3 regions of the Virgibacillus sp. MG-45 genome follow, and region 3 is predicted to be linked to each of the others. Evidence: predicted binding sites of a transcription regulator. Region 3 holds the regulator's gene; each other region holds the start of a gene.

Region 1 (3,291 bases), 250 kb from region 3:
AAAAATAAGGCTCTAATCCTGTACTGACACCAACCATTGTACCTGTACTTCCTGTTGGAGCGACAGTAAGTAAGTGAGAATTACGGATGCCATACTTTAAAATATCCTGTCTTATTTCTTCTGGCATTTTTCTCATATAGCCTGTATTAATAAATGCTTGTCTTAAAGAAGCTGTTTCTTCATCCGTTTCTCCTACTAGAAAAGGAAAACTTCCTTTTTCTTTTGCTAATTCAATGGAAGCACGATATGCAGTTGTTGCAATTGTTTCAAATACTTTATCAATAAGTGCATTTCCTTCTTCAGAGCCATATTCTGTCTCACAATATATGAGTAAATCGTGAAGTCCCATGACACCTAAGCCGATTCTACGCTCACCAAGTGCTTGTTTTTTATTTTCAGCCAAGAAGTACGGTGTAGCATCAATGACATTATCCTGCATTCGAACACCTGTTGTAACTGTCTCTGTTAATTTATCAAAGTTAACTGTTTTCGTTTCTTTATTTGCCATCTCAGCTAAATTAACTGCAGCAAGATTACAAACAGAATATGGTGCAAGAGGCTGCTCTCCGCAAGGGTTCGTTGCTACTACCTGATGTCCATATGCTTTTGCATTCGTCATATCATTCGCATTATCGATAAAGAAAATACCAGGCTCAGCACTGTATGTGGCACAAATATTAATTAAGTTCCACAATTCTTTCGCTCGTATAGAACGATATACACGAACACCATAGCCCATTTCTTCCCATTTCCGCACATCGCCAACATTATGCCAATTTTCATTATATGCTTTCATTTCCTCAGCAGTATAATTTTCCACATCAGGGAAACGTAAATCATACGTTGTATCATTTTCTACTGCTTCCATAAATTCTTTTGTTAAGCAAACCGAAATATTAGCCCCTGTTAAGAAATCCGAATTATGAACACTATATGTTCCACCAGTATTTAGTTTTATCTCAGCTTCTCTTATCGCAGCTTGCGTAAAACCACCAAGTCCAGGAATAGATCGATAATTGATGATGCCTTGATATAAATCAACTTCCGTTTCAGTTAACGGGGTGAATTTTAATTTTTCCTGCGCTAAACGTTTAATTTGCTCATCTTCCGTATTTTCAATTAAGTAGCGAAGAATTCTTGGGTTTTGCATTTTCGAAATAATAAATTCAATAATATCTGGATGTGAGTCTACAAGCATGATCATCTGTGCTCCCCGTCGGCTTCCACCTTGCTCTACGAGATGAGTAAGCTTAGCAATATCATCTAACCATGAAACAGAACCTGATGATTTCCCATTTACTCCTCTTGCCAACGTATTTCTAGGTCTAAGCGTTGATCCATTTGTTCCAACACCTCCACCACGACTCATTATCTCCATTACCTGTTTGCGATGATCACTAATACCTTCGCGTGAATCTTTAATGTATGGCATCACATAACAGTTAAAGTATGTAACTTCAGTATCTGCTCCAGCTCCATATAGCACGCGGCCAGCGGGTATAAAATTCAGGCTTGATAGCTCATTATTAAATTTGTCAAACCATTTCTTTTTTTCTTCCGCCGATTGCTCCACACTAGAAAGCCCAGATGCATTACGTTTTGCGATTTGCTCATAAAAAATTTCTAACGGTTTGTCAATTACATCTAAATCACGTTTAACAATACCTGTCTCCGCCTCTTCTCCTTCCAAGACTGTTAAATAATCAGCCATCACTTCTATAAGGGCTTCTTTTTTATCCCAATCGATGGAATTGATAAAACCAAGCCCACGTGCTGGGAAATTCGGATCAGGCTTGACCGTTAAAACGACAAAATCGCCGACTTTCAATGTCTTTTTCTCCGTGTCTTTAAATGCATAGCGATCAAGCATTACTAGGCGCGAAACTCCTTTATGCGATAATTTCATTTCCTTCGTAATTGGAAATACTTGTGGAAATAGCTCAATATCGCGATTCAAATTCGCTACATTTACCTCTTTTTTAATTTCAGCAATTGTCGACATTTTATCGCTCCTTTACAAAGTATGTTATAAGTTTTATAGTTATTTTTATAGTCATTAATACAATACCACACCAAAGGATATAAAAACAATATATAGTAGGAATTATAATAGAAAAATACTATATATTGTACCTGAAGCAAATTATTATACGTTTGTCAATAATGAAATCAAATAAATTTAAGCGCATTTTAAAGATTTTAAAAGATAATTACGTATTTTTTCCTAAAACTAAACGATTTTCTATGTTGCATATCATTACTTTTTTTGACAAAGATCGACAATATTGGTTCTTATGGCTTTTATTAATTGACTCAAACGGAAAATACTTTGAAAAAAAGATTAGAACAACATATAATAGATAATGACATTTGTGAAAGACGGGGGAAAAACGATGGAATTTTTAATCATTACACTCGTTCTGTTGTTCGCTATCGGGATATTTCGATATTTTAGACAACGAACCTATTTAAAAACATTAACAGAAGAACAATTCCGAGAAGGCTATCGGAAGGCGCAATTAATCGATGTTCGTGAGCCACAAGAATTTGAACGTGGTCACATCCTTGGAGCAAGAAATATTCCGCTCACACAATTAAAACAACGCTTAATTGAATTGAGAAAGGATAAACCGGTATACTTGTATTGCCAAAGTGGTTCTCGTTCAGCAAGAGCTGCACAGCTACTCCATAAAAAAGGCTATGAAGATGTTAACCAATTAAAAGGCGGATTTAAAAAATGGACAGGTAAAATTAAATAAATTCAAGATGCTACATTTAGCCTTAACGTGTTAATGGGATAGACCTTTTTATAAAAAAAGCATGAGGAAGTAGAAATTCTTACTTCCTCATGCTTTTTAATTACTATGAAAGCTGTTATTTTGTGTAGCGAAGGATTGGCTTTCTTGCTGCTGTAGTTTCATCCATTCGCTTTACAACAGTTGTATGTGGTGCTTCCTGAACAACTTCTGGGTTCTCCTTCGCTTCGACCGCTATGGAAAGCATCGCATCAATAAATCCGTCCAGTGTTTCCTTTGCTTCTGTCTCAGTAGGTTCAATCATTAATGCTTCTTCTACATTTAATGGAAAATAGACTGTTGGCGGATGATAGCCATGATCCAATAATCTTTTTCCAATATCAAGTGTTCGTACCCCAAGTTTCTTTTGTTTTTTTCCAGAGAGAACAAATTCATGCTTACAATGCTGCGGATAAGGAAGCACATATTCCTTTTCAAGCTTACGCATCATGTAATTCGCATTAAGTACTGCGTATTCACTTACCTTTTTAAGTCC
Region 2 (3,291 bases), on a different contig from region 3:
TTCATGACCTTCATCGATGCTTTACCCTTTCTCGTTCCTCACTCGATTTTGCCGCATTCCACCGTGACATATCTCCAACAAGATAACCTGTGATTCTGCGGATTCTCTCAATATAATCTTCATCTGCATTTTGACAAACAGGACAAGCTTGATCAATAATTCCTGAATAACCACAGCTCAGGCATTGATCAACTGGATGGTTAATCGAAGCATATCCCATATTCGCATTGGCCATCGCTTTAACTAATTGATTGAGGGCAGGTATATTTTTAGAAACATCTCCATCACATTCAATGTAAGAGATATGCCCGCCGTTACATAGGGCATGATATGGTCCTTCCTTCCGAATCTTATCAATTGCTTTTATTGGAAAGTAAACAGGAACATGGAACGAATTTGTATAGTAATCCCGATCCGTAATTCCAGGCAGCTTACCAAATTGTTTTTGATCATTCCTTGTGAATTTACCAGATAATCCTTCTGCAGGAGTAGCCAATAGTGAGAAGTTAACATCATAATCATTCGATGCGCGCTCTAACTTTTGGCGCATCCATTTTATAATTTGTAAGCCGATTTGCTGTGCATCATGACTTTCACCATGATGCTTTCCTGTTAATGCTACTAACGCCTCCGCTAAGCCGATAAAGCCAACACTTAATGTGCCATGCTTTAACACATTATCTAACTTGGAATGTGCTTCTAATGTTTCACTGTCCTTCCATATGTGCTGAAGGTAAAGAAATGGAAAATGGCGTGCATGTTTTTTACTTTGAAAAGAATACCGCGCTAACAGCTGTCGAATTGCAATGTCCATATATTGCTCGAGCTTGTTAAGGAAAGCTTGAAAGCTCCCTGTTGTTAAGGCGATTTTTACGAGATTAATCGATGTGAAAGAAAGATTTCCACGACCAATACTTGTCTCTCCTCCGTGTCGGTTTGCCATCACTCTCGTACGACACCCCATATAAGCAACCTCTGACTCAGGCGTTCCATCATAATGGATTTGATTCATACTCGCATCGATAAAGCTGAAGTTCGGAAATAGCCGTTTGGCAGTCGTTTGCAGTGCTAATTCATACAGATCATAATTTGGTTCATTTTTCTCTGCATTCGTCCCATTTTTTATTTTAAAGATTTGAATTGGAAAAATAGGTGTTTCTCCGTTTCCTAGGCCAGCTTGTGTTGCTAATAAAATATTTTTCGTAATCATTCTTCCTTCCTTAGAGGTGTCGGTGCCATAGTTAATGGATACAAATGGAACCTGTCCACCACCACGAGAATGCATGCTGTTACAATTATGTATAAATGCTTCACACGCTTGGTATACATCCTTTTCTGTATCTTTCCATGCCTGTTCGATGATTTCCATGCTTGTCCAAGTTGTCGGGTAATGTTCCAGTCGTTCTTTATGTCGTTGAAACGTTTTTTGGACATATGGTGCAAGGTCATAATCAAATAAAGGATAGCTTTGACCACCATGCTGCATATTTTGATTTGCTTGAAAGATGATGGAGGCTAATGCCATGGCGCTTGTTATGGAAGTTGGCTTCCGAATAGCACCATGGCCGGTATTAAAGCCACGTGCTAATAGCTTTCCTAACGGGATTTGGCAGCAGGTTGTTGTACCTGTCGAATAAAAATCTAAATCATGAATATGAAGATAGTTTTCTTCTACTGCTTGTCGTGCTTCCTGTGAAAGTAGATATTCATTCGTGTAAAATTTACTTCCTTCCGAAGCAAATTTGCCCATTTGTCCCATTGGGGTTTGCCCATCTACATTTGCGTTTTCCTGTAAAAAATCTCTGTTTGTTGTATCTACAATGTCAGTAAAAGCTCGCATGAGCGCATGTTCCTCTTTTTCTACGATCATTGTGAAATACCTCCCATCCTGTAGCTGAAATACAATATATTGTGTTTTGTTTTTATTTATATACAATATATAGTTTCTTTTTTCATCGTATCATAAGTAGAGCATCCGTTTTTTGAATTCGCGGTGACGTTTTTGGCTTTTATACTATTTATATGTTTTTAATATTTTCCAATGCGTTAATTTGACAATTTTTTGCAAATATCTTACCATTATATTTAGAAAAATATAAATGTAACGGTTTACATAATGCTGTATGTCGTTTTTCATAGTACTATGACGTATTCCGTATGTCTTACTAGGTAGCTAGATTTCTCATTAAAAGCATACGTATACGTCTATATGTAACGGGTTACAGGGAGTGAAGGAAGGAATGTATCATGTCAACTATTAGAGATGTCGCAAAACAAGCCAGTGTGTCTGTAGCAACGGTATCACGGGTTATTAATCAATCTGGATATGTACATATAAAAACGAAAGAACGTGTAGAAAAAGTAATTAAACAGTTAAATTATCAGCCGAACGATGTGGCAAGAAGTCTTTATAAAGGAAGGTCCAAAATGGTTGCCTTACTCGTACCTGATATAATGAATCCCTTTTTTCCACAATTAGCTCGTGCGGTTGAAGATGTTGCGAGTAAGTATGGGTATACCTTTGTGTTGTGCAATACGGATGATGAAAAGGAGAAGGAGCTTGCCTATTTAAATGCATTACGGCAAAAATCAGTCGATGGAATGATCATTGTATCGAGCAAGCTTTCACAGGAGGATGTATCTGATATAACCACTCCGATGATCGCACTTGATCGTAAAATTAGCATTGATATTGATCTTGTGACAGTAAATAATCAAGATGGCGCACAGCAAGCAGTAAGATTCCTTATGCAAAAAGGCTGCCAGCGTATTGGTCATATTTGTGGTCCGGAAAATGCGAGTAGCTCAAAAGCCCGCTTAAAGGGATATTTAGATGTTGTCAAAAATGAACCATGGTTTTCTTCAGGGTATATTCGGTCAGGGAAGTATGGATTTGAAGCTGCTTTTGAGGCAACGAAAAAGATGCTTACAGAACACCCAGATATCGATGGCTTGTTTGCTGCAAACGATTTAATGGCAGTAGGTGCGTTAAAAGCAGCAGAGCAATTAGGGTATCGCGTTCCGGATGACCTATCGATTATTGGATTTGATGGTATCGGCATTGGGAAAGCAACAAAACCAGCAATAACGACGATGGCACAACCAATCTATGAGATTGGCGCAACAGCTGCGGAAATGCTGATTACTCGAATTCAAGATACTACCATTCCTATAACTGAAAAGGAGTTGCGAGTGAAGCTTATTGAGCGTGGATCAACGCGAGTTAGTTGAGTAATAAAGAAGGGGGTGTAGGCTGATTTAAAGCATCACGTTTGTATCTGTTGTCAAATA
Region 3 (3,291 bases):
TTAGTTAGTTGGAATATTTTATAAGACATGGAGAGCTCCCCAATGTAGAACATAAGGAGCTCTTCAATTTATGTTATCGTAATCATTTTTTTCTGAATAATTAAACATATTAAAAATGCAAAAGTTACCCGCATTTTTATAATGAATATGTTATACTATTGGTGGAAAAAGCTGAAAAAAGTATGACATATATAGGGGGACTATAAATGAAGAAAACGCGTATCGCAATAAATGGATTTGGTCGTATTGGTCGAATGGTTTTTCGCCAGGCTATACAAGATGATCAATTGGAAGTCGTTGCAATTAATGCTAGTTATCCTCCCGAAACATTAGCACATCTCATAAAATATGATAGTGTCCATGGTATTTTTAACGGAAAAGTGAAAGCGCTTGATTCTAGCTTAGAAATCGATGGACAGCATATTGCGCTAGTTAATTCACGTCAACCAGAAGATCTCCCATGGGGGCAACATAATATTGACATTGTTGTGGAAGCAACTGGAAAATTTAAAACAAAGGAAGAAGCGGGTCGACATATTATCGCTGGTGCAAAAAAAGTGGTAATAACAGCACCTGGAAAGCAAGTAGATAAAACGATTGTAATGGGGGTCAATGAACAAACGTTAAACGAGGAGGATGTGATTATATCTAATGCCTCTTGTACAACGAACTGTTTAGCACCTATCGTAAAGGTATTAGATGATAACTTTTCGATTGAGAATGGTTTAATGACTACGGTACATGCCTTTACAAACGATCAAAAAAATTTAGATAATCCACATAAAGATTTGCGTAGAGCTCGAGGATGCACCCAGTCTATTATTCCAACTTCAACAGGAGCGGCAAAGGCCTTAGGAGAGGTTATCCCTCACCTGAACGGAAAGCTTCATGGGATGGCACTTCGGGTACCTACACCAAATGTGTCACTCGTAGATTTAGTTGTAGACGTCAAGCAAATGGTAACAGTAGACAAGGTGAATTTAGCTTTTAAACAAGCTGCTGATACTCATCTAAAGAACATTATCCATTATAGTGATGAACCACTTGTTTCTATTGATTATACAACAACGGATTATTCTGCTGTCGTAGATGGTTTGTCAACAATGGTTATGGACGGAAAAAAAATTAAAGTTTTAGCGTGGTATGATAATGAATGGGGGTACTCACGTCGAGTGCTTGATTTAGTAAAATATGCAGGAAGCCATTTACATCAAAAACAAATGAAAATTTCTTAAATCGATTTTGAACATGAAGATAGGCAGTTGTTTGATTATCTGTATGCAGATATAATCGAACAACTGCTTTTTTATACATATACTAGGGGAAATTAAAAAAACATGTTAAAATAAAATGAATACATTTTTTCGTCATAAATAGACACATGTGATACATTTTTTTCTATTAATTATGATATGATGACGGGGTTGAATAAATTGTCCTTACGAGATAAACTATCAAAATATATGAATAATCATGCGGAGACAAATGATACGCATTGGGATAATCAGCTTCAAACGAGGTATTATAAATCAAATAAAGACAAGGCGATGGATGCTGTTAAGGGATTGTTTCAAGATAATTCGTTATACGAGATAAATGCGATTTCGGAAGAACATGGAGAGATAAGTGTTCATGTTAAAAAAGGAAAAAAAGCGTTTATCGTTGCGACGGTTATTATGGTGCGTCCATTTCGAACAGCGGTTGATTTTTCTGTGACAACAGAATCTGTACTTCCCATTGATTTTGGTTATAGTGCAAGACTAATCACTCAACTTTATGAACAATTGAATAATGAACTACCATTACTAAATAATTAATTATTTAATCGATCACTGGATAACTGTGGGGGTGAAGCAATTGAGATGTGCAAATTGCCATAATAAAAATTCTAAGGTTTTGGATTCACGCCCTATTGAAGAAGGACGTGCCATTCGAAGAAGACGAGAATGCGAGGAATGTGGATTCCGCTTTACTACATTTGAACGTTTAGAAGAAGTACCATTAATTGTAGTTAAAAAAGAAGGTGCGCGACAAGAATTTAGTAGAGAAAAGCTTATCCGCGGTTTAATTAAAGCTTGTGAAAAACGTCCAGTTTCCATGGAAACCATTGAAACTATAGCACTTGATGTTGAGAAAGAATTGCGAAACACAGGGGCATCTGAAATAGATAGCAAGGAAATCGGGGAAATGGTAATGGAAAGATTATCAGAAGTGGATGAAGTAGCCTATGTCCGGTTTGCTTCTGTATACCGACAGTTTAAAGATTTAAGTGTATTTCTAGATGAATTAAAGGATTTAATTAATTCAGATAAAGAAAAATAAAAAAACGATTGAATTACTTTTAGATAAAGGAAGGGTTATATGAACTATATTGGTAAAATATTACCGATCGATGGGTACTATATTTGTTCAAACGGGAGTTTTCCTGTTAATTATGCCATATCATTGACCCATCTTTATCAGCCGTTAATTGGAATGCAAGCAATCATGCTCTATCAAACATTAATGCACGATGAAGCATTACAAGATGAAGCAGATGCTCAAACCCATCATACATTGATGAATTATTTAAATATCCCATTGGATGAAATATATGAAGCTAGACTTAAGCTTGAAGGAATTGGGCTTTTAAAAACGTACGAGGATAAGGATGAGAAGCAAACAACTTACATATACATGCTTCAGCCTCCGTTTGCTCCAGAACGTTTTTTTCAAGATGCTATGCTTTCACAGCTTCTATATCATCATATAGGCGAACAAAAATATACATCGTTACGACACCGCTTTTCTAAAAAAACGTTGCCTTTGTCATCAGCAAGAAACATAACAGCTTCATTTAATGATGTCTACCAAACCTACTCACCTACGATGGAAAATATTGTTCCAATTTCTAATAATGATGAAAAGCAAGGACCTGAACTTATTGAATTGGATTTTAGTTGGATAGAACAAATGCTGAAGCAACGGATGATTCCTACTAAGCGTGTATTAACCGGATATAACAAACGGATTATGCAGCAAATGATGGTTTTATATGATTTAGAGCCGATGGAGATAGAAAAATCAGTTCTATGGGCATTAACAGAGGAGAATGAACTAGATACAGAAGAATTTAAGCAAGCTTGTCATGATTTGTTTAATGGAAAAAATCATGGTTCATCTGTACAATTAATGCGAAAAATAGAGAAAAGTCGTCCTGATCAACAAGTAGAAAAGCCGACAACGAAAGAAGAACAGCTTATTCATGAGCTGGAGCATATTTCACCGAAACAGTTATTGGCTGATTTATCA

The links. The regulator NrdR, encoded in region 3, represses ribonucleotide reductase genes. The targets are predictions, from matches to a motif close to AACACNATATATNGTGTT.
Region 1: the regulator NrdR is predicted to act here: its motif matches at 2,117-2,134, upstream of SPK86_RS02415 (vitamin B12-dependent ribonucleotide reductase).
Region 2: the regulator NrdR is predicted to act here: its motif matches at 1,899-1,916, upstream of SPK86_RS10040 (anaerobic ribonucleoside triphosphate reductase).

What each region holds. Positions count from the first base shown of each region.
Region 1 covers NZ_JAXOFU010000002.1:48,743-52,033, forward strand. The annotation lists gene SPK86_RS02415 (vitamin B12-dependent ribonucleotide reductase) at 1-2,002, opposite strand, end outside; gene SPK86_RS02420 (rhodanese-like domain-containing protein) at 2,394-2,759, shown strand; gene gcvPB (aminomethyl-transferring glycine dehydrogenase subunit GcvPB) at 2,875-3,291, opposite strand, start outside.
Region 2 covers NZ_JAXOFU010000008.1:55,498-58,788, forward strand. The annotation lists gene nrdG (anaerobic ribonucleoside-triphosphate reductase activating protein) at 1-14, opposite strand, end outside; gene SPK86_RS10040 (anaerobic ribonucleoside triphosphate reductase) at 11-1,870, opposite strand; gene SPK86_RS10045 (LacI family DNA-binding transcriptional regulator) at 2,248-3,231, shown strand.
Region 3 covers NZ_JAXOFU010000002.1:300,958-304,248, reverse strand. The annotation lists gene coaE (dephospho-CoA kinase) at 1-24, shown strand, start outside; gene SPK86_RS03755 (glyceraldehyde-3-phosphate dehydrogenase) at 207-1,235, shown strand; gene SPK86_RS03750 (cytosolic protein) at 1,434-1,817, shown strand; gene nrdR (transcriptional regulator NrdR) at 1,858-2,322, shown strand; gene SPK86_RS03740 (replication initiation and membrane attachment family protein) at 2,362-3,291, shown strand, end outside.